2 regions of the Staphylococcus pseudintermedius genome follow, and region 2 is predicted to be linked to the other one. Evidence: predicted binding sites of a transcription regulator. Region 2 holds the regulator's gene; the other holds the start of a gene.
What was found. Region 2 encodes NrdR, which represses ribonucleotide reductase genes. Its sites were predicted from a motif close to AACACNATATATNGTGTT; they were not measured.
Positions count from the first base shown of each region.

Region 1 (11,028 bases), 900 kb from region 2:
TCTATCGTTTTATTATACAAGGGGGAAATGCTAAATCCTAGATGTGCAAATCAAAAATTAGGCTTTCGCTCCTTGAGAGATTTTGTTTACTCTAATTGTATTAATTTTTATCGATTATCGATTTTTTCTGGATACATGTCATGATTCATGAGGCGATGTTCTGCCATTTTTTCGTATTTCGAATTTGGACGACCGTAGTTAGTGTATGGATCGATTGAAATGCCGCCACGTGGTGTGAACTTGCCCCATACTTCAATGTAGTGCGGATCCATTAACTCAATTAAGTCATTCATAATAATATTCATACAGTCTTCATGGAAATCACCATGGTTACGGAAACTGAATAAATAAAGTTTTAATGATTTAGATTCGACCATTTTAACATTTGGAATATATGAAATGTAAATGGTTGCAAAATCAGGTTGTCCTGTAATTGGGCATAAAGATGTGAACTCAGGACAGTTAAATTTAACAAAGTAATCGCGATTTTGGTGTTTATTATCAAATGTTTCTAAAACATCTGGTCGATAATCAAAGTTGTAAGTGTTGTTTTGGTTGCCGAGAAGTGTAATATCTTGTAATTCGTCTTTTGAACGTCCTTCTGTCATGAGGAAGGCCTCCTTTATATTATTTTGATGGTTGTTGACGATGCTTAGAACTTGTCGAGCGTCGTGCTTTTTCGAACATATAATAGCTTGCACTTAAAATAATGATATAACCGATAATGGCATAAAAGTCAGGTGATTCATTAAATAAGATAAAGCCGATAATTGCTGTAAATATAATAGACGCATAAGTAAATATCGAAATATCTTTGGCTGGTGCGTAACTATATGCGACTGTAATACCGATTTGGCCTACTGCAGCGGACAAACCTGCTAAAATCAAGTAAACGATTTGGATTAAGCTCATCGGTTCAAATGTAAATGCGACGAATGGTATCAGCACAATAACCGAAAAGAATGAGAAATAAAATACAATCGTGTATGGGGCTTCTCGTGTACTTAAAGCACGTACAGCGGTATATGCTGAAGCCGCGAAAACACCGGATAACAGTCCCACAATTGCCGGAATCACATCAGATGAAAATTCAGGTTTGACAACGAAAAGCATACCGATAATTGCGATAACCATTGAAGTAATTTGATATTTTTGAATAAATTCCTTTAAAAAGATGAGGCTTAACAATATCGTCCAAAAAGGATTCAACTTCATCAAAATATCGGCATCGCTTAATACCATGTGATCAATCGCATAGATGTTTAACAGGACGCCCATTAAACCTAAAACAGAACGTGTCACTAATAAAGGTTGACTACTGAGCTTACCGAAGAAGGGCTGTTTATATTTAAGAATAAAGAATAACGGAATAAACATGGCTACGAAATTTCGAGCGAGTGATTTTTGAAATACGGGTAAATCGCCGGATAGACGAAAAAAAACTGCCATAAAACTAAAACCAATAGCAGAAATTAAAATAGCGAGGATTCCTTTCACTTTAGTATTCATGATATCGCCTCTTATTGATAAAAATTTGACTTATACATAGTAGCACAAAATGAAACAACTTGCATTATATCTTGCAATTTTACTAAAAGGAGCTACAATAAAAGGGAACATACGTTCTGTTTAAGAGGTCTGTATAAACGTTTCGGTTAAGAAAGTCAAGTGAGAGATGCACTTCAATCAGAAAATAATTTTTTCAACTCTTCTAGTAGTTGATTTCATCGCTTTTGATGACAATGGGTGACAAAAGTTCCAATTTATCTCTTTAAATTGAGAATAGAGTTCTGTATAATGAGACACATAATATAGTATGGTCGAATGAAAATAAACACAATATATTGTGTTTGATGAGCGGATAACATCACGAGAATGGACAAAATCAATGGAGGTTTACACGATTTTGAACATTCTATTTCTTTGATAATCTACATATAGTAGTTGAAAAATATAAGTCATTATTGTACGGCGATAATGGTATATCATCAACTTTTTAACTTATTTTAAGAATAGAGATAAAGCAAATGTATGTTCGCATTTTATTCAATAACATTTATATTGTGGATGAGAGAAAAGTTACAATGAACGATACGTGAATCATTTATCTCGGAAGAAAGGTGGTTATTCAGGATGAAAGTAGTATTTTATTCTTTTACAGGTAATGTCAGACGATTCATCAAACGTACAGAACTTGATAACACACTAGAGATTAATGAGACGAATACTTTAGAAAAAGTGACTGAGCCATTCATTATCGTCACAGGGACCATTGGTTTTGGTGAGGTACCTCAACCAGTCCAGCAATTTTTAGAATGCAACCATGAAAATTTAAAGGGTGTCGCAGCAAGTGGTAACCGAAACTGGGGGACTAACTTTGCGAAGGCAGGTACACGGATTGCAGAAATGTATAACGTCCCTTTACTAATGAAATTTGAACTACATGGTAATGCACACGATACAATCGAATTTAAAGAGAAGGTGGTCAATTTTTATGAAAACTATGGAACAAAAACAATACAAGCACATTGAACTTAATAATCAAGTGACAAAAAGAAATGAAAATGGCTTTTTTCAACTTGAAAAAGATCAAGAAGCACTTGCAAGTTATTTAGAAGAGATTCAAGATAAAACTGTTCATTTTGATAGCGAACTTGAACGCCTTCACTTTTTAGTTGACAATCATTTTTATTACAATGTATTTGAAGAATACAGCGAAGCGCAACTTGTTGAATTAATTGCATTTGCAACAGAGATTCCATTTCGTTTTGCTAGTTATATGTCAGCAAGCAAATTTTTTAAAGACTATGCATTAAAAACGAATGATAAGTCACAATATCTGGAAGACTATCATCAACATGTAATGATAGTGTCATTTTATCTTGCAAAAGGTAATGTTGAACTTGCTAAAAAATTGATTCAAGCAATGGTAGAGCAACGTTACCAACCAGCAACCCCTACTTTCTTGAACGCAGGTCGTGCGCGTAGAGGTGAATTAGTTTCATGTTTCTTATTAGAAGTAGATGACAGTTTAAACTCTATTAATTTTATTGATTCAACTGCTAAACAATTGAGCAAAATTGGTGGCGGGGTAGCTATTAACCTTTCCAAATTGCGTGCAAGAGGTGAAGCGATTAAAGGCATAAAAGGTGTTGCGAAAGGGGTTTTACCTATTGCTAAAGCACTTGAAGGTGGTTTTAGCTATGCTGATCAATTAGGTCAACGTCCAGGTGCTGGGGCAGTGTATCTAAATATTTTCCACTACGATGTAGAAGAATTTTTAGATACGAAGAAAATTAACGCAGATGAGGATTTGCGTCTTTCAACGATTTCAACAGGTCTGATTGTACCGTCTAAGTTTTTCGAATTGGCGAAAGAAGGTAAAGATTTCTTTATGTTTGCCCCTCATACAGTAGAACAAGAATATGGCGTGACTTTAGACGATATTAATATTGACGAGTATTATGATCGTCTTGTCGAAAATCCAAATATCATGAAGAAAAGTAAAGATGCACGTGAAATGTTAAATATGATTGCACAAACGCAATTGCAATCTGGCTACCCTTATTTAATGTTTAAAGATAATGCTAACCGTGTGCATGCAAATTCTAATATTGGCCAAATTAAAATGAGTAACTTATGTACAGAAATTTTCCAACTTCAAGAAACATCTGTGATTCATGGTTATGGCGTAGATGATGAAATCAAACGTGATATTTCTTGTAATCTAGGTTCATTAAATATTGTGAATGTCATGGAATCTAATCAGTTTAGAGATTCTGTTCATACAGGAATGGATGCATTAACAGTCGTAAGTGACGAAGCTAATATTCAAAATGCACCAGGCGTCAAAAAGGCGAACAGTGAACTGCACTCAGTTGGGCTTGGTGTGATGAATTTGCATGGTTATTTAGCTAAAAATCATATCAGTTACGAATCAGAAGAAGCGAAAGATTTTGCAGATGTATTTTTCATGATGATGAATTATTATTCAATTGAACGTTCGATGCAAATTGCTAAAGAACGTGGTGAAACATTCAAAGATTTTGATAAATCGGATTATGCGAGTGGACGCTATTTTGAACGCTATACGTCTGAGGACTTTTTACCAAAGTCTGAAAAGGTAAAAGCTCTGTTTGCAAATCACACTATTCCTACACGTGACGATTGGAAAGTATTGCAAGCTGAAGTTGAAAAATATGGCTTATATCATGCATACCGTTTAGCGATTGCACCAACACAAAGTATTTCGTATGTGCAAAATGCGACAAGTTCGGTCATGCCAATTGTCGACCAAATTGAGCGACGTACATATGGGAATTCAGAAACGTTTTACCCTATGCCGTTTTTATCACCGCAAACAATGTGGTATTACAAATCAGCTTTCAATATTGATCAAATGAAGCTGATCGATTTGATTGCAACGATCCAAACGCATATTGACCAAGGGATTTCAACAATTTTATATGTTAACTCAGAAATTTCAACGCGTGAATTGTCACGTTTATACGTTTATGCGCATCATAAAGGTTTGAAATCTTTATACTATACACGTAATAAATTATTGAGTGTCGAAGAATGTACGAGCTGTGCGATTTAATTTTTTAGATTTAAAGGCGGACCTATGATATCACGTAGGTCTAGCGATTGAAGTGATACTTGTGAGGATAGCGGTGAACAAATGGTTTTATAGTGCTGTTTACTCAACTTGGGCGAAAGTGTGCGACACAAACTTTTGCCCGACTCACAATGTTAAAATTTATGGAATGGGGCATTGGTTTGTCCCATTTGTCATACAATATATAAAAGATAGGAGCAAAGAAGTCAATGATAGCTGTAAATTGGAATACACAAGAAGATATGACAAATATGTTTTGGCGTCAAAACATCGCTCAAATGTGGGTGGAAACAGAATTTAAAGTTTCTAAAGATATTGCAAGTTGGAAATCATTAACTGAAGCAGAACAAGATACATTTAAAAAAGCGCTTGCAGGTTTAACTGGATTAGATACACACCAAGCAGACGATGGTATGCCTTTAATCATGTTACATACACAAGACTTGCGTAAAAAAGCAGTCTATTCATTCATGGGGATGATGGAACAAATCCATGCCAAAAGTTATTCGCACATTTTTACTACGTTACTTCCATCTAAAGAAACAGATGAATTATTAGATGTCTGGGTATTAGAAGAACCACATTTAAAGTATAAGTCTGAAAAGATTGTCGGCACTTATCATAAATTATGGGGAAAAGAAGCATCTATTTATGATCAATATATGGCACGTGTGGCGAGTGTTTTTTTAGAGACATTCCTCTTTTTCTCAGGTTTCTACTATCCTTTGTATTTGGCAGGACAAGGCCGTATGACAACATCAGGTGAAATCATCCGTAAAATCTTACTGGACGAGTCGATTCATGGTGTATTCACTGGTTTAGATGCACAAAGTTTGAGAAATGAATTGTCGGAAAGTGAGAAACAAAAAGCGGATAAAGAAATGTACCAATTATTAGAGGATTTATACGCGAATGAGGCATCATATACAAGAAGTTTATACGATCCGATTGGTTTAACTGATGATGTGATGAACTATGTTCGTTATAATGGTAACAAAGCGCTCTCCAATCTAGGTTTTGAACCGTATTTTGAAGAACGCGAGTTTAGTCCAATCATCGAGAATGCGTTAGACACTTCTACTAAAAATCACGACTTCTTCTCAGTTAAAGGTGATGGCTATGTACTTGCATTAAATGTTGAATCTTTACAAGATGAAGATTTTATTTTTTAACGATTAAAGTGTCAATGAAAGGCTCTATGTCAAATAGGACTGATGAGCATAATACAGAGGTTAAGCAAAATAGCGTTGCTTAACCTCTTTTTTAGATGGGCTATAAAAACAGGATTTCCGTGCGTTATCTTTACTCATAGGGTGTCAAAAAGGTAAGGCTTCTAGGAGAGAAATGAAAAGTAAAAAAAGCCTGTTCATTTTGACGAAGATCGCTTTGTTGCAATAGCTACCTGTCTTCTCAATGTAAGTTTTGAGAAAGCGAGGCAGCCGTGGGAGTGAGGACTTAAAGTTCTAGCACTACGAATATAGCATCAAAAGACGATTCAGAAGATAATATTTAAGATGTTTAAAGGTTGTTATATTACATTATAATGAAAAAATTAAATTTCGAAATAATGGTGATAATGAAACTTACACCGGTTGTTAAAATGCGCTTCACATTCAGGACAAGATTCGGTCATCATATACGTTTCAATCGGCATCTCATAACCACAAACACCACATAAAATAGCGCGCTCATCAAATTCATCCGAATGCCAACGTTTCGGACGATGTTTTTCAGATTCATTATGACATTTAAAGCAAGGATAATATTTATGACAACATTTAAACTTAATTGCGATGACATCAAATGGCGTATTGTAGTGAGTACAACGTGTTTCTTGGTCGACAGTCGCACCATAAACTTTCGGCATAGCATTCGCTCCTTAAACTTTTCTTTATTTCTCTAAATCTTCTCCAATAATCCGAACTTCTCTTTCTAACTCAATCCCAAATTTTTCTTTCACAACGTTTTGGACATGATGAATTAAGTTTTCGTAGTCTGTCGCTGTTCCGTGATCGACATTTACCATAAATCCAGCATGTTTACGAGAGACTTCGACGCCACCGATACGATGCCCTTGCAAGTCGGCATTTTGAATGAGTTGACCTGCAAAATGACCAGGCGGACGACGGAAAACACTACCGCATGATGGATATTCAAGTGGTTGCTTGGATTCGCGTCGTTCAGTGAGATCATCCATTTTCTCTTGAATGTCTTCTTGCTTCCCAGGTGTGAGTGTAAATGCAGCTTCCAACACGACATAATGCTGTTGTTGGATAATACTATTACGATAATCCAATTCAAGCTCATTATGTGTTAATTTAAGCAACTCGCCACGTTCATCGATGACAAGTGCGTAATCGATCACATCTTTTACTTCGCCCCCATAAGCACCTGCATTCATATAAACAGCGCCACCGATAGAACCAGGAATCCCACAGGCAAATTCAAGACCTGTTAATGAAACGTCGCGTGCTTTTCGAGACACATCGATTATAGCCGCACCACTGCCTGCAATAATTGTCGCATCAGAAGTAACGATGTGATTTAAAGATAGTAAGCTCAATACGATTCCTCGAATACCGCCGTCTCTAATAATAATATTTGAACCATTTCCTAAATAGGTTACAGGTATGTCATGTTCATACGCATATTTCACGACTTTTTGTACGTCTTCATAACGTTCAGGTGAAATATAAAAATCCGCATTCCCTCCAGTTTCAGTGTAAGTATAGCGTTTTAATGGTTCATCTACCTTAATAATACTTGCAGGAATCAGTTTTTCTAAATCCTGTAAGATGCTAGAATGATTCACAAATAACATCCTTTCTCTTCATTATAATCCATAGTGTTTTTGCCAATTATAAATCAATTTTTCATATTTGATGGTTTTTACAAAGTGTGTTTGGTATTTTTAGACTTAACTATATTTTAACTGTTTTAATAGAACACGTCATGTATGAACTTTTTATGTTGTGTATTGTTGAAGTTGTTTAAACCATTGCTTTTTTAAGTTTTCATAATCTCGGATTGGCATGAATGGTTGTTCGAGAGAGGCTTTTTGGGCTTTAAAAAATTGAATGGCTGCTGGATGATGCGTTAATAATTCATGAAATTGTTGGTATTGTTGGAAAGTAGGCGTGTGCATTTGAATAATATGTAAGCGGACTTCTTGCTTTAATTCATTCAGGTTATTAAATTTTGCCATCACGACTTTCTTTTCGTAAGCATGGTGTAAACGATAAAATCCAGCATAGTTTAGTCGCTTTTCATCTAATGACGTAATGTCGTGCAAATTTTCAACACCGACTAAAATATCTAAAATAGGTTCAGTCGGATAATTAAAATGAAAAGTACCGCCGATATGTTGTGTGAACTTCACCGGTGAGTCTAAGAGATCAAACAAAATGTGTTGGTATTTTTCGTATTGTGTCGCATAAAATGGCTGTTGATTTTCAGTCATAAAAGGTTGGACATGACGATACATATGGAGGCCTCCTTGAGTGTCCTTTTGCGTAATTCTGCATTACTATATCATATATTATTTTCAAGTTAAATACGTTTATGTATAATACGAATTGAATAAGAGGTGCAGCGATGAAAAAATGGATAAAAATAATCATTTTAAGTTTTCTGATGATTGGCAGTCTTACCGCATGTATGGCATCATCTCAAAAGCAGATGCACGCATTCGATCAACAAATGAAGACTGTTGCAGAAAAAGAACGCATTGTGAATCGAACATTAGAAGAAATGAATTTAAACCAACTGTATGATTTGAGTCAAACAAATACGACAGATGCGAACAAAAAAGCATTTGAACAATTTAAAAAGCAAATAGACGATAAATTAAAGCCAGCGATGAAAGTGTATCATCAAGAGGCGAAAGCACTTCCTGAACCAAATAAAGATTTGAAAGCGTTGAAGTCTACATATTTAGAGGGCATAAAGGGTAAAGAAGAGATAATTGAAAAATTAGATCAGTTTATCGTACTCTGCCAAAATTCAATTCGCGCGAATGAAAACATACTGGAGTTCACACAACAATTTGAAAAGCATCGCAGTCGTGTAGAGGCACAAATAAGTAGTGCGAAACAAACGTCACAAGGCATAGAAGATAGCACAAAATTAGAAGAGCGACTCGATGAAAATAATCACCATATCAAAGAGAAAGCAGAGACCTCTATTCGTGAAAAGGATGGAAAAGCACAAATGCAGGCGATTCAAGAGGAAGTGATTCCGTTAGTTCAAACACAAATTAAAGATTTAAATGAAATGCAACTCCGAGATGAGATGACGAACCACGCCCGACAAAATGCAGTGCAAATGTATTATAGTCTTGAGCGCTATTATCAAGAACGTCTCAAAACGATTGACTATAATCAAAAATTAGCTCAGGCGAATATTCGTAAACTCATTACAAAGGCAAAAGATTTGGACAGCTATAACGCACCATACGAAAATCAGCGTGATCAGTTGAATTCAAACTAATGGACGCGCGCTGTTTTAGATGGATTGTTTCGGTAGATGGGGAGCGGATTCAAAATTAAAGGTTAACAAGCCTATATTATGTGTGTATAATGGTAAACATTGAGAAAAGTACTTAATTAATTTAGATAAAAGACAAACAGAAAATCTACTTAGAGGTGAAGAGAATGGCGATTAAGCTAACTTCGATTGACCAATTCGAACAAGTGATTGAAGAGAATCCATATATCTTTATTTTAAAACATAGCAATACTTGTCCGATTTCGGAAAACGCGTTCGATCAATTTAATAAATTTTTATATGAGCGTGATATGGATGGTTACTATGTAGTAGTTCAAGAAGCACGTGAACTATCGGATTATATTGCTGAAAAGACAGGTGTCCAACATGAATCACCTCAAGCGCTTTATTTCGTAAACGGTGAGGTCAAGTGGCACGACAGTCATAAAAATGTGAATGTCTCTGAACTTGCGAAAGCTGAGGAATAGGCTGAGATTGTTTGGTAATGGTTGAATCGATGTGATGATATGTCATGATTGGTAGACCTGAAAAGCGTAACCAAGCAATATTTGAAAATATATGAAAGCAACACATGTGATAAACTAGGATGTGTTGCTTTTTATTTTGATCAATGATATAAGCGTGATGAGTGCATCGTATCATGGGAATTAAAGCGCTACGTTTAAATGAGTTGTTTAGTTCATTTGTACACTTTTGAAGGTCAAGGCTATAATATAGAATAATGAGATTAGAAGTTATTAACGGATATTAAATCAATAAAGTATATATTCAATTAGACGAGATGTTGAACATCAATATTTCAGAGATAAGAGGGGGACTATATGAAAATATTAATAGCTATGGATGAATTTAACCATATTATTTCGAGTTATGACGCAAATCGCTATGTAGAAGAAGGTGTGGCGAGTCAAATTGAGGATGCAGATATTGTACAAGTCCCACTATTTAATGGGAGAAGAGAGTTATTAAATGCCGTCTTTTTGTGGAAATCTGGGACACAATATCAAATTCCCGTACACGATGCGGCGATGCAAGCTGTAGACGCCACGTACGGTCAGACAGATGATGGCATTACCGTTATAGAAGCGGGGCAATTTTTAAAAGGGACGTTACCACTTGTAGAACAGTCAAGCTATGGTGTAGGTGAAGTGATGCGTCATGCCTTGGATAAAAATGCGCAACATATGATTATTTCAGTAGGTGCTATCGATACATTTGATGGTGGCGCAGGGATGTTACAAGCTTTAGGTGCACAGTTTTATGACGATGAAGGGCGTACCGTCGACATGACAAAAGGTGGCGGCCAAATTAAACACGTGCGTCGTATTGATCTAGAAGATTTACATGAAGGTTTGAAACAGTGTCGAATTCAGATTGTGACAGATTTTGAGAGTAAGCTATACGGCAAACAGAGTGCAGTCATGAAGACTTATCCAAATCTTCAAATCGACCGAGAAGAGGCAGTGGTGATTGATAATTTGCTTTGGTATTGGAGTGAATTGTTTAAACATCAGCATCATATCGTGTTAGGTACGGTTGAAAGAGGTGGTGCAGGTGGCGGTATCGCAGCAACGTTACACGCATTATTTAAAGCTGAAATTCAAACGAGTCATGAATTAGTTGATCAAATTACAGGATTGAATGCATTAGTGAAACAAGCGGACTTAGTTGTATTTGGTGAAGGCATAGATGAACAAGACGAAATGATTGAAACGTCTTCACTAAGAATTGCTGAACTATGCCAACAATATGATAAGCCGGCTATTGCACTATGTGGTACAGCGGACAAATTCGAACGATTCGAAGCATTAGGCGTGACAGGGATGTTCAACACGTTTATTGATATGCCGAAAACATTAACTGACTTCAAAATGGGGATACAGTTAAGAAATTATGCCGTACAA
Region 1 covers NZ_CP120150.1:2,036,765-2,047,792, reverse strand. Annotated here, with positions in the region: gene queF (preQ(1) synthase) at 108-608, opposite strand; gene P3U61_RS09670 (DMT family transporter) at 628-1,509, opposite strand; gene nrdI (class Ib ribonucleoside-diphosphate reductase assembly flavoprotein NrdI) at 2,134-2,532, shown strand; gene nrdE (class 1b ribonucleoside-diphosphate reductase subunit alpha) at 2,495-4,600, shown strand; gene nrdF (class 1b ribonucleoside-diphosphate reductase subunit beta) at 4,828-5,790, shown strand; gene P3U61_RS09650 (CHY zinc finger protein) at 6,171-6,485, opposite strand; gene murB (UDP-N-acetylmuramate dehydrogenase) at 6,510-7,439, opposite strand; gene P3U61_RS09640 (GrpB family protein) at 7,584-8,102, opposite strand; gene P3U61_RS09635 (EMYY motif lipoprotein) at 8,213-9,106, shown strand; gene ytxJ (bacillithiol system redox-active protein YtxJ) at 9,271-9,591, shown strand; gene P3U61_RS09625 (glycerate kinase) at 9,946-11,028, shown strand, end outside.
Region 1: the regulator NrdR is predicted to act here: its motif matches at 1,834-1,851, upstream of nrdI (class Ib ribonucleoside-diphosphate reductase assembly flavoprotein NrdI).

Region 2 (11,028 bases):
ATGCATCGACCAATGTAGAAAATCAAGATTATGCGCGATATCTACATCCAACAATTAAGCAGCTCGTCGTTGAAGGGTTTCGAACTGAAAAAGCGATGTACAAACAAGTTGAAATTTCAATTAACCATATTCATCAAAAGTTCTTTGATACATCGTGTGTGCCTATCTTATCGCGTACGAAAAAGTCGTTACAAGGGATGGTCATCGTATTACATGATATTACACAATTGAAGAAACTGGAAAACTTACGTAGTGAATTTGTAGCGAATGTGTCACACGAATTGAAAACACCGATAACATCGATGAAAGGATTTACCGAAACACTTATTGATGGTGCGAAAAATGATGAAGCCTCTTTAGATTTGTTTTTAAACATCATCTTAAAAGAATCTAATCGCATTCAATCTCTAGTAGAAGATTTATTAGATTTATCGAAAATTGAACAGAACACGACGTTAGAAAAGCACTTAATTGATTTGTCGGATGTCGCTAAATCTTCATTTTCAGTCATTCAACCACTTGCGAATGAAAAGTCGATACAATTGATTGATCAAATAGAGCCAAATGTGACGGCGATGGCTGACGAAAATAAAATCTCTCAAGTTATCGTGAATTTAATGACGAATGCAGTCAACTATTCTCCTGAAAATCGAACGGTCACATTAGCGGTATATCGAGAAAATCAGCATCCAGTCATTGAAGTGATTGATCAAGGCATCGGTATAGGAGAAAAAGAAAAGTATCGTATTTTTGAAAGATTTTATCGTGTGGATAAAGCGAGAAGTCGTGATTCAGGTGGCACAGGGTTAGGCTTGTCCATTACGAAACATATTATCGAAGCTTATCAAGGGAATATCGAAGTGGCGTCTGAACTTGGAAAAGGGTCGAGATTTAAAGTTGTGTTACCAGAGTAATATGTTCACAAAACGGGAACAGTGATAACGTACACACAGTCGTTAAAACTGTTCTCGCTTTTCGTTATAATCGGTATAGAACATAAAAAACTTGATGCTATTGATGCCATATTTTTGTTAAACTTGCCTTCCCTACGAATTGTGTTTTTGATTGCCATTATGGCTTCACTTTACGAGGGAGTGGCCCTACCAGTCAATTCGGTTTGATTTAAAAGAATACTTAATCGATGTCGAATTGGATTTTGGGAGCAGTACAGTAATCCCATGCGGCACAAAGATTTCACCGTACTGCCTCTGCAAGGGTGACTCGACTTCTCAAAAGCTTATGCATTGAAAAGTCAGACAGTTACTGAGATAAACAGTAACCATGATTAAAGTAAAGAATTGATTGTTAGCAGTATGCACACATCTCCTCTGGCGTCTCAGCCTTCTGGACAATCTGGCATTAAATATAGTCACATAGGGTAAAGTTATGAATTGAAGAAAATCAATAGCATCCATTTTTATGTCCAATTACACCTTATTATTCGCCGGTATAATCATCATTCATGGATATGAGTCCATAAAAGATCTAGATTAGAAAACTTAATGTCCCGGTCTTATATCGTATCAACTATGGTACAATAGGCATTCCATTTTTGTTATAAAGTAGAAGTGTGTGTTACGCGCTTTATCGACATGATACATACGGATTATGATAAAATAGATACAAATCACGATGGAGGGAATAACGTGGACAAACTTATATTAATTGATGGTAATAGTTTAAGTTTTAGAGCTTTTTATGCATTGCCGTTGTTAAAAAATAAAGCAGGGATTCATACAAATGCTGTATATGGTTTTGCGCGTTTGTTAGAAAAGATTATCAAAGAAGAACAACCAACGCATTTTCTCGTGGCATTCGACGCTGGAAAAACGACCTTTAGACATGAGACGTATCAAGATTATAAAGGGGGCCGTCAAAAAACGCCACCTGAATTGAGTGAGCAGTTCCCATATATTCGCCAATTAATAGATGCCTATCAAATTCAACGTTATGAACTTGAAAACTATGAAGCAGATGACATTATTGGAACACTTAGTCGTGAAGCAGATCAAGCGGGCATGCAAACAATCATCATTACAGGGGACCGAGATTTAACGCAACTTGCTACAGATCAAGTGACGATCTATTATACGAAAAAAGGTGTGACGGACGTCGATCATTACACACCACAGTTTATTGCTGAAAAATATAATGGGCTTAAACCGTCTCAAATTATTGATTTAAAAGGCTTAATGGGTGACAGTTCTGACAATATTCCAGGTGTGGCAGGTGTCGGTGAAAAAACAGCGATGAAATTGTTAAATCAATTTGGAACAGTTGAAGGTGTTTATGATCATATTGAGGAAGTATCAGGTAAAAAGCTAAAAGAAAAGCTTGAAAATAGTCGTGATGATGCGTTAATGAGTAAAACTTTAGCGACGATTAATTGTGATAGTCCGATTACAGTATCACTCGAAGACACACGTTTACCTCAAAAAATGGATGAAAGTGCTAAAATCGAACTGTTCAAGTCGTTAGAATTCCGTCAGTTGCTTGATGGGATGGATGTCGAGGCAGACAACGCTACGGCGAGTCGAGATTTTGTCCCAACGACAAACATGTCAAAAGTAGATTTCACTCAATTGTCAGAAGCGGCCATTCACGTAGAAGTTGCGGGACCAAACTACCTAAAAGATGAGTTGTTAAAATTTGGTTTATACGATGGCGAACAATATGTAGTGATTCCATTTGACAAGGTCAATGAATATCCAGAGTTAGTGGCTTGGCTAGAAGATGAAACGACGCAAAAATGGGTACATGATGCGAAGAAAACGTACATTGCGATGAAACGTTCAGACATCGCCATTGAAAATGTCGTTTTTGATACAATGTTAGCGAGCTATATTATCGATCCGTCACGTACGATTGAAGATGTACATTCTGTCATGACGCATTTTGATCAAACGTTTGTACAAGATGATGTGTCGGTTTATGGTAAAGGCAAATCATTCCACATACCTGAAGATGGCATACTCGATAAACATATCGCTTCCATTTTAGACGCGATTCATGTTGTGCAACCGCAAATGATGACGATTCTTGAAGCGCATGAACAGACATCATTACTCTCAGAAATCGAGTTACCACTCGCGCTCATTTTAAGTGAAATGGAATATATCGGTATTCATACTGACATCGACACATTAAAAGAAATGGAAACAGTCATTCAAACAGAATTGGATCAGTTAATAGAACAAATTCATGAACAAGCTGGTGAAAAATTTAATATTAATTCACCTAAACAATTAGGCGTCATTTTATTTGAAAAACTTGAGTTGCCCGTCATTAAAAAAACGAAAACAGGTTATTCAACAGCGGTCGATGTGCTCGAAAAATTGCAAAATGCTCATCCAATTATCGACAACATTTTAACGTATCGTACGTTATCGAAATTGCAGTCGACTTATGTTGAAGGTTTACAAAAGGTGATTTGGGATGACGGTCGCATTCATACTCGTTTTAATCAAACACTTGCACAAACGGGACGTCTGTCTTCTGTTGATCCGAACTTGCAAAATATTCCAATTCGTTTAGAAGAGGGGCGTAAAATTCGTAAAGCGTTTAAGTCTACGCACGAAGATTATGTCATTCTTGCGGCGGATTACTCACAAATCGAATTACGTGTTTTAGCACATATAACAGGAGACCCAACGTTGCAACAAGCGTTTAATGATAATGAAGATGTTCATACCACAACAGCGATGAAAGTGTTTAATGTTGCAGCTGATGAAGTCACATCATTAATGCGTCGTCAAGCAAAAGCAGTAAACTTTGGTATCGTCTATGGCATTAGTGATTATGGACTCAGTCAAAGTTTAGGTATCACACGTAAAGAAGCACAGCGATTCATTGACGATTACTTGAACCATTTTCCAGGTGTGAAAGATTATATGGACAACATTGTGCAAGATGCCAAACAACAAGGTTATGTGGAGACATTATTAAAACGTCGTCGTTACATTCCTGACATTACGAGTCGTAACTTTAACTTACGTGGATTTGCTGAACGAACTGCGATGAACTCACCAATTCAAGGAAGTGCGGCAGATATTATCAAATTAGCGATGGTGCAATTCCACCGTGAAGTACAAAAGACATCATTTAAAGCTCAGTTATTATTACAAGTACATGATGAACTGATTTTTGAAGTGCCGAAAGATGAAGTAGATGAATTCGGCAAATTTGTTGAGGAAATTATGGCGCATGCATTACAATTAGATGTCCCATTAAGTGTAGAATCAGATTATGGGAAAACGTGGTATGATGCAAAATAGAAAGTAGGTATGACAATCAATGCCAGAATTACCAGAAGTCGAACATGTCAAACGTGGGATTACGCCGCATATTATGCACCAAAAGGTTATAGATGTGACGTTTTCTGAACCTGTCAAACGCGGCAAGTTAGAAGGGAAAGAAACGATAATTAAAGGGATTGACCTTGATGCTTTTGTGAAGTATACGGTCGGTTTTGAGATTGCTGATGTGCAACGCCGCAGTAAATATATTTTATTTCGTATCGAAAATGGGAATATTGAACGTATATTAATTTCTCATTTAGGGATGGCAGGTGCATTCTTTGTCGTGCAATCGCTCGATGACATTGCGATACCGAATTTTCGAAAGCATTGGCAAGTTGTTTTTCATTTAGAAAATGGTATTAAATTAGTCTATTCAGATATTCGCCGGTTTGGTGAGATTCGGAATGTCGAAAGTTTAGAGGCTTACCCATCAATTTTAGAGATTGCACCTGAACCTTTTGAACAAGAGGCGTTAGCCTATTATCTTGCTAAAAGTGATGAAAAGAAATATTTAAACAAAGCGATTAAACCCTTTATACTGGATCATCGTGTGATATCGGGTTGTGGCAATATTTATGCGTGTGAAGCGCTGTTTGATGCACAAATTCATCCGGAGAAAAAAGTAAAAGACTTGTCAATAGCGGAAAAGACAAAGTTATTTAATAGTGTAGTAAAAGTTTTAGAAATGGGTATTTTAAATGGTGGGACAAGTGTGGCAGATTATGTACATGCTGATGGTCAAAGAGGTACTATGCAAGATCATTTGAAAGTATATAAACAAAAGCGCTGTGCAACGTGTGAAACAGCGATTGAAACGGTTATTATTTCAGGACGAAATACACATTTTTGTCCAAATTGCCAAAGTTAGGATAGGTGAAATTATGCCCAAAGTCATTGGATTAACAGGTGGAATTGCTACTGGAAAATCGACAGTGGCAGAGTTACTCGCAATACATGGTTTTAAAATCGTCGACGCAGATGTTGCAGCAAGAAAAGCAGTTGCTAAAGGGACGGAAGGTTTAAAAAAAGTTCAAGCGCTATTTGGCGATGAAGCGATCAATGAAGATGGCGAAATGAATCGTACCTTTGTCGGACAACAAGTGTTTTATGACGATGAAAAAAGAAAACAACTTAATGCGATTGTGCATCCTATTGTCGGCAAAATGATGAATCAAGAGCGTGACCAATATTTAGCAGAGGGACATAATGTTATTATGGATATTCCACTGTTATTTGAAAATCATTTAGAAGCCACGGTAGATGAAGTTTGGCTCGTTTATGCGTCTGAACCGATACAACTCGATCGATTAATGGCGCGTAATGACTTGTCTATAGAAGATGCCAAAGCAAGAATCTATAGTCAAATTTCAATTGATAAAAAGAGTCGCATGGCGGATGTCGTCATTGATAATTTAGGTTCAAAGTTGGAATTAAAACAAAATTTAGAACAGATTTTAGTAGACAAAGGATTTTTAGAAGCTTATCATAGTGACTCAGAAGAATAGTGGATGATAACTGACGTAAATATCTATATAAATTCAGGAGCTTAGACATGCGTTTGTCTCAGCTCCTGAATTTTTTACGCTTTATGATTGTTTTGGCTGATGAAGTACAATAACAAAAAATAATAGTAGAAAACGGTTTCATTTTATCGCAATTATGATATACTGTTGATTATAAGTATAACACATTGATAAGGAGTGCTTTAAACATGACGACAAAGATTGCGATTAACGGTCTGGGGCGTATCGGCCGTATGGTTTTAAGAGTGGCATTAAATAGAGAAGATGTTGAGGTTGTAGCGATTAATGCAAGCTATCCACCTGAAACGATTGCGCATCTTATTAAGTATGACACAACACACGGACGCTTTAATCAGGCGGTTGAACCGATTGAAGATGGCATTCAAGTGAACGGTAAAAAAATTAAACTTGTGTCAGATCGTAATCCTGAAAATTTACCATGGGCAGCATTGGATATCGATATCGTAGTAGAAGCAACAGGTAAATTTAATCATGGCGATAAAGCAGATGCCCACATTCGTGCAGGTGCTAAAAAGGTGATTTTAACAGGGCCTTCAAAAGGAGGAGACGTGCAAACGATTGTTAAAGGTGTCAATGACCAAGATATCGATACAGAACGTTATGACATTTTTAGTAACGCATCTTGTACGACAAACTGTTTAGCACCGATTGCAAAATTATTAAATGATCGTTTTGGAATCGAAAATGGCTTAATGACGACAGTACATGCTGTGACAAATGACCAAAACAATTTAGATAATCCGCACAAAGATTTACGTCGAGCGCGTGCAGCTTTTGAAAGCATCATTCCAACATCAACAGGTGCAGCGAAAGCACTTGCACTTGTTTTACCAGAACTTGAAGGAAAAATGCATGGGATGGCGTTACGGGTGCCTACTAAAAATGTTTCACTCGTTGACCTAGTCGTCGATTTAAAACAATCTGTGACTAAAGAAGAAGTGAATCAATTATTTAAAGACAATGATTTGAATGGTGTTGTCGCTATTTCGGATGAACCACTAGTATCGGATGATTTTACGACTGATGCACATTCAGCAATTGTCGACACACCTTCAACAATCGTCATGGGAGATCGTAAAGTTAAGGTACTCGCATGGTATGACAATGAATGGGGTTATTCAACGAGAGTTGTCGATGTATTACAACAAATCGCTGCTCAAATTCCGAGCACAGTCGCACAATAAATCAAATACAAAAAAGTCGATGAGAATTGAATCATCGACTTTTTTGTATGTCTGGATATTAAAGTTTCAAATGGAACGCATCCATTTATTGTCAGTCAAGACACTATGATACTTGTCAGTTATCACCTAACTTTTGAAATCATGTCGTTTCATAGTATAATGAAACAAAAACTATGACTAAGAAGGTGACAAAGTCGTGAAATGTCCAAAATGCAATCATACCCAATCTCGAGTAGTGGATTCGAGACATGCAGATGATATGAATGCAATTAGAAGAAGACGTGAATGTGACAATTGTGGTACACGTTTCACTACTTTTGAACATATAGAAATGAGTCCGCTCATCGTCGTCAAAAAAGACGGTACACGTGAACAGTTCAATAGAGAAAAAATATTAAATGGCTTAGTGCGCTCGTGTGAAAAGCGACCAGTCCGTTTTCAACAATTGGAAGAAATTACGAATCAAGTTGAATGGAAATTGCGTGAAGAAGGTATTGCTGAAGTGTCTTCTAGAGACATAGGGGAGTATGTCATGAATTTATTAATGCATGTTGACCAAGTCTCTTATGTTCGATTTGCTTCTGTGTACCGGGAATTTAAAGATGTGGATCAATTATTACAATCTATGCAAGGGATATTGAAAGAAAACAAGCGGAGTGAATAACGAATGAATCATTTTATGTATCAAAATCAGTTGAGTCCGCACGACGGGTTTATCGTCATGCGTCCATTTCAATATCATGCAGTGCACTATGATATTTTAAATCGGTTATTCACACCGTTAATTGGCGCTGAAGCAATCGGTGTGTACCAATTTTTGAACCAATTTGAGTCTGCTACATTCGACCAAGGGTTTACACATTATACTATTATGTCCGAGTTAAAATTAAGCCTCGGTCGTTTTAGGGAGTTTTTAGATTTGTTGGAAGGCATTGGCCTGTTAAAAACGTTCGTCCGTCAATCTGAAAACACGACACAATTTGTGTATGAACTCATACCTCCGCCTACAGCAGAACGTTTTTTTAATGATCCGATGTTGTCGATTTATTTTTATGAAGCTGTCGGACAGGAACGGTATCATACATTGAAAAATCATTTTATGCCTACACAACTCGATTTGGCAGGATTTTCAAATGTGACGAAAAAGTTCACGGATGTTTTTAAAGTGCCTAAGAAACAAGCGGCCACTTCAGATGTAGCACTCAAAGCATCGCAATATCAAGGTGTTGATTTAACAGATGTGACGTTTGATTTTGAATTGTTGGCTGATATGTTGCAGACGCATTATGTGAGCCAAACGATTTTATCAGAACCGACAAAATCGCTTATTGTGCAATTGGCGACATTGTATCGTTTATCGCCTGATGTTATGAAAACGATTATTTTGAAATCGCTCAATGCAGACCAGTCTTTATCCGTTAAAGATTTACGTAAACAAGCACAAAGTTATTATTTAATGGAACATCAACAACAATTACCATCATTACAGCCGCAAGTGACAGTGACTGCTTCAGAACAAACGTCTGAAGCACAAGAAGAAACGGTCTCGAATTGGGATGAATGGTTTGCTTTAATGGATCAAACGAGTCCGATTGTCATGCTTACGGAATATGGAGGTTCTGAACCGCCGCGTTATCAAAAAGACATGGTGGAAGAATTAGTACAACGTGAAGGGTTTAATTTTGGAGTCATCAATATATTATTGCAATATGTGATGCAAAAAACGGATAATAACTTGCCGGAAAAATATGTCTATTCCGTTGCTTCAACGTGGAAAAAAAGTGGTGTGACGGACGCGCGTTCTGCATATGAAAAGGCGATGGAAATTCAAAAAAACCAGGAAAAATCAAAGCAAAAACGAATGGAAAGCTATTCTCAAAACACAAATGGTCCATTTTATAACAAAAAAGAAAAGCAACCGCGTTGGGTGACACATCCAGAAGAATACGAACAAAAAGAAGAAGATCAAGAAGCATTGGAAAAAGATCGTGCAGCGTTCTTGAAAAGATTAAAACAAAAGAGAAGGGCGGGTGAAGATTAATGAAAAGCTTTAATAGTATCATCGGTGGTAACAATGCTTTCGAACAAAAGATTCAACAAATTAAAAAGCAAGTATTAGCGGATCCAGATGTAAAAGCATTTTTAGCTGCACACCAATCTGAAGTAACGAATCGAATGATTGAGGAAGATTTGAACATCTTGCAAGAATATAAAGATCAGCAAAAGCGTTACGATGGGACACATACGTATGAAAATTGTCCTAATTTCGTGAAAGGTCACATTCCGGAATTGTATATTGATCAACAACACATCAAAATTCGTTACAAGCCTTGCCCATGTAAAATCAGGCACGACGAGGAACAAAATGCGAAAAGTATGATTACGTCATTTCATATGCATCCAGATACGTTAAACGCCAAAATTAAAGATATTTATATGACGCGACGCAATCGTTTAGATTTAGCAATGCAATTAGACGATTTAATCGATGCCATTATTGAAAAGCGTTCGGTCAAAGGTTTTTATTTATATGGTGAATTCGGTACAGGAAAGTCATTTATTTTAGGTGCGATTGCGAACGAGTTGAAAAATAATCGAGTCCCTTCGATGATTATTTATGTGCCAGAATTTATTCGAACATTAAAAAATGGTTTTAAAGATGGAACGACAGCAAAACGTATTGAACAAGTTCGTGAAGCGCGTGTATTATTTTTAGACGATTTAGGTGCTGAAGATATGACGCCTTGGGTACGTGATGAGGTGCTCGGTCCAATTTTGCATTACCGTATGATTCAAGAACTACCGACATTTTTCAGCTCAAATATGAATTTAGATGAATTAGAAACACATTTGGCTGATACGAAAAATGGTGTTGATCGAATGAAAGCGAAACGGATTATGGAACGTGTGAAAACTTTGAGCACGCCTTATTTGCTTGAAGGAGAAAATTATCGTAAGCATTGAAAATTTTAAAATTAGCGTTATAATATGTATATAAATCAATAATGTTGCTAAAGTTTGAGGATATGATATCGGTATCACTATGGTACAGGGAACTACTGTGATTGAGAATGTAGTGCATAGTCATCGATGTTACTCCCTCTATAGATAAATGGTGTTTGTAATGAATGCCCGGCTCAAGACCGTTATCTTATGTAGAGATGTCACAGGATAGGTATGTGACAAATTAGGGTGGTAACACGAAAACCTCGTCCCTTATGTTGGGATGGGGTTTTTTATTTTCTTCAATTTTAAGCAAAAATGTGAAATGGAGGATCATTATGGCAGAAATTAAAGTGCAGTTCCCAGATGGTAATGAAAAGGCGTTTGAAAAGGGTACGACAACAGAAGAAATTGCGCAATCCATTAGTCCAGGGTTACGAAAAAAAGCCGTTGCAGGTAAATTTAATCAACAATTGGTCGATTTAACACGTCCTTTAGAAGAAGATGGCGCAATTGAAATTATTACGCCGGGTAGTGACGAAGCGTTAGAAGTGTTACGACATTCCACAGCGCATTTAATGGCACAAGCATTAAAGCGATTGTACGGTGATGTACATTTCGGTGTCGGCCCAGTGATTGATGGTGGCTTCTACTATGATTTCGATATGGAAGAAAAGGTTTCAAGTGATGATTTCGAGAAAATTGAAAAGACTATGAAACAAATTATTGAAGAAAATCATAAAGTCGAGCGTCAAGTTGTTTCAAGAGATGAAGCGAAGGCATTTTTTGCAAACGATCCATATAAATTGGAATTAATTGAGGCGATTCCACAAGACGAACAAGTGACATTGTACAGTCAGGGTGAATTCACTGATTTATGTCGAGGCGTACACGTCCCAAGTACATCGAAAATTAAGGCGTTCAAATTGTTATCAACTGCTGGTGCGTATTGGCGTGGTGACAGTAATAATAAAATGTTGCAACGTATTTATGGTACAGCATTTTTCGACAAGAAAGACCTAAAAGCACATCTTCAATTGTTAGAAGAGCGTAAAGAGC
Region 2 covers NZ_CP120150.1:1,136,511-1,147,538, forward strand. Annotated here, with positions in the region: gene pnpS (two-component system histidine kinase PnpS) at 1-914, shown strand, start outside; gene polA (DNA polymerase I) at 1,647-4,274, shown strand; gene mutM (bifunctional DNA-formamidopyrimidine glycosylase/DNA-(apurinic or apyrimidinic site) lyase) at 4,294-5,166, shown strand; gene coaE (dephospho-CoA kinase) at 5,180-5,803, shown strand; gene P3U61_RS05395 (glyceraldehyde-3-phosphate dehydrogenase) at 6,010-7,026, shown strand; gene nrdR (transcriptional regulator NrdR) at 7,223-7,690, shown strand; gene P3U61_RS05405 (replicative helicase loading/DNA remodeling protein DnaB) at 7,694-9,067, shown strand; gene dnaI (primosomal protein DnaI) at 9,067-9,990, shown strand; gene thrS (threonine--tRNA ligase) at 10,308-11,028, shown strand, end outside.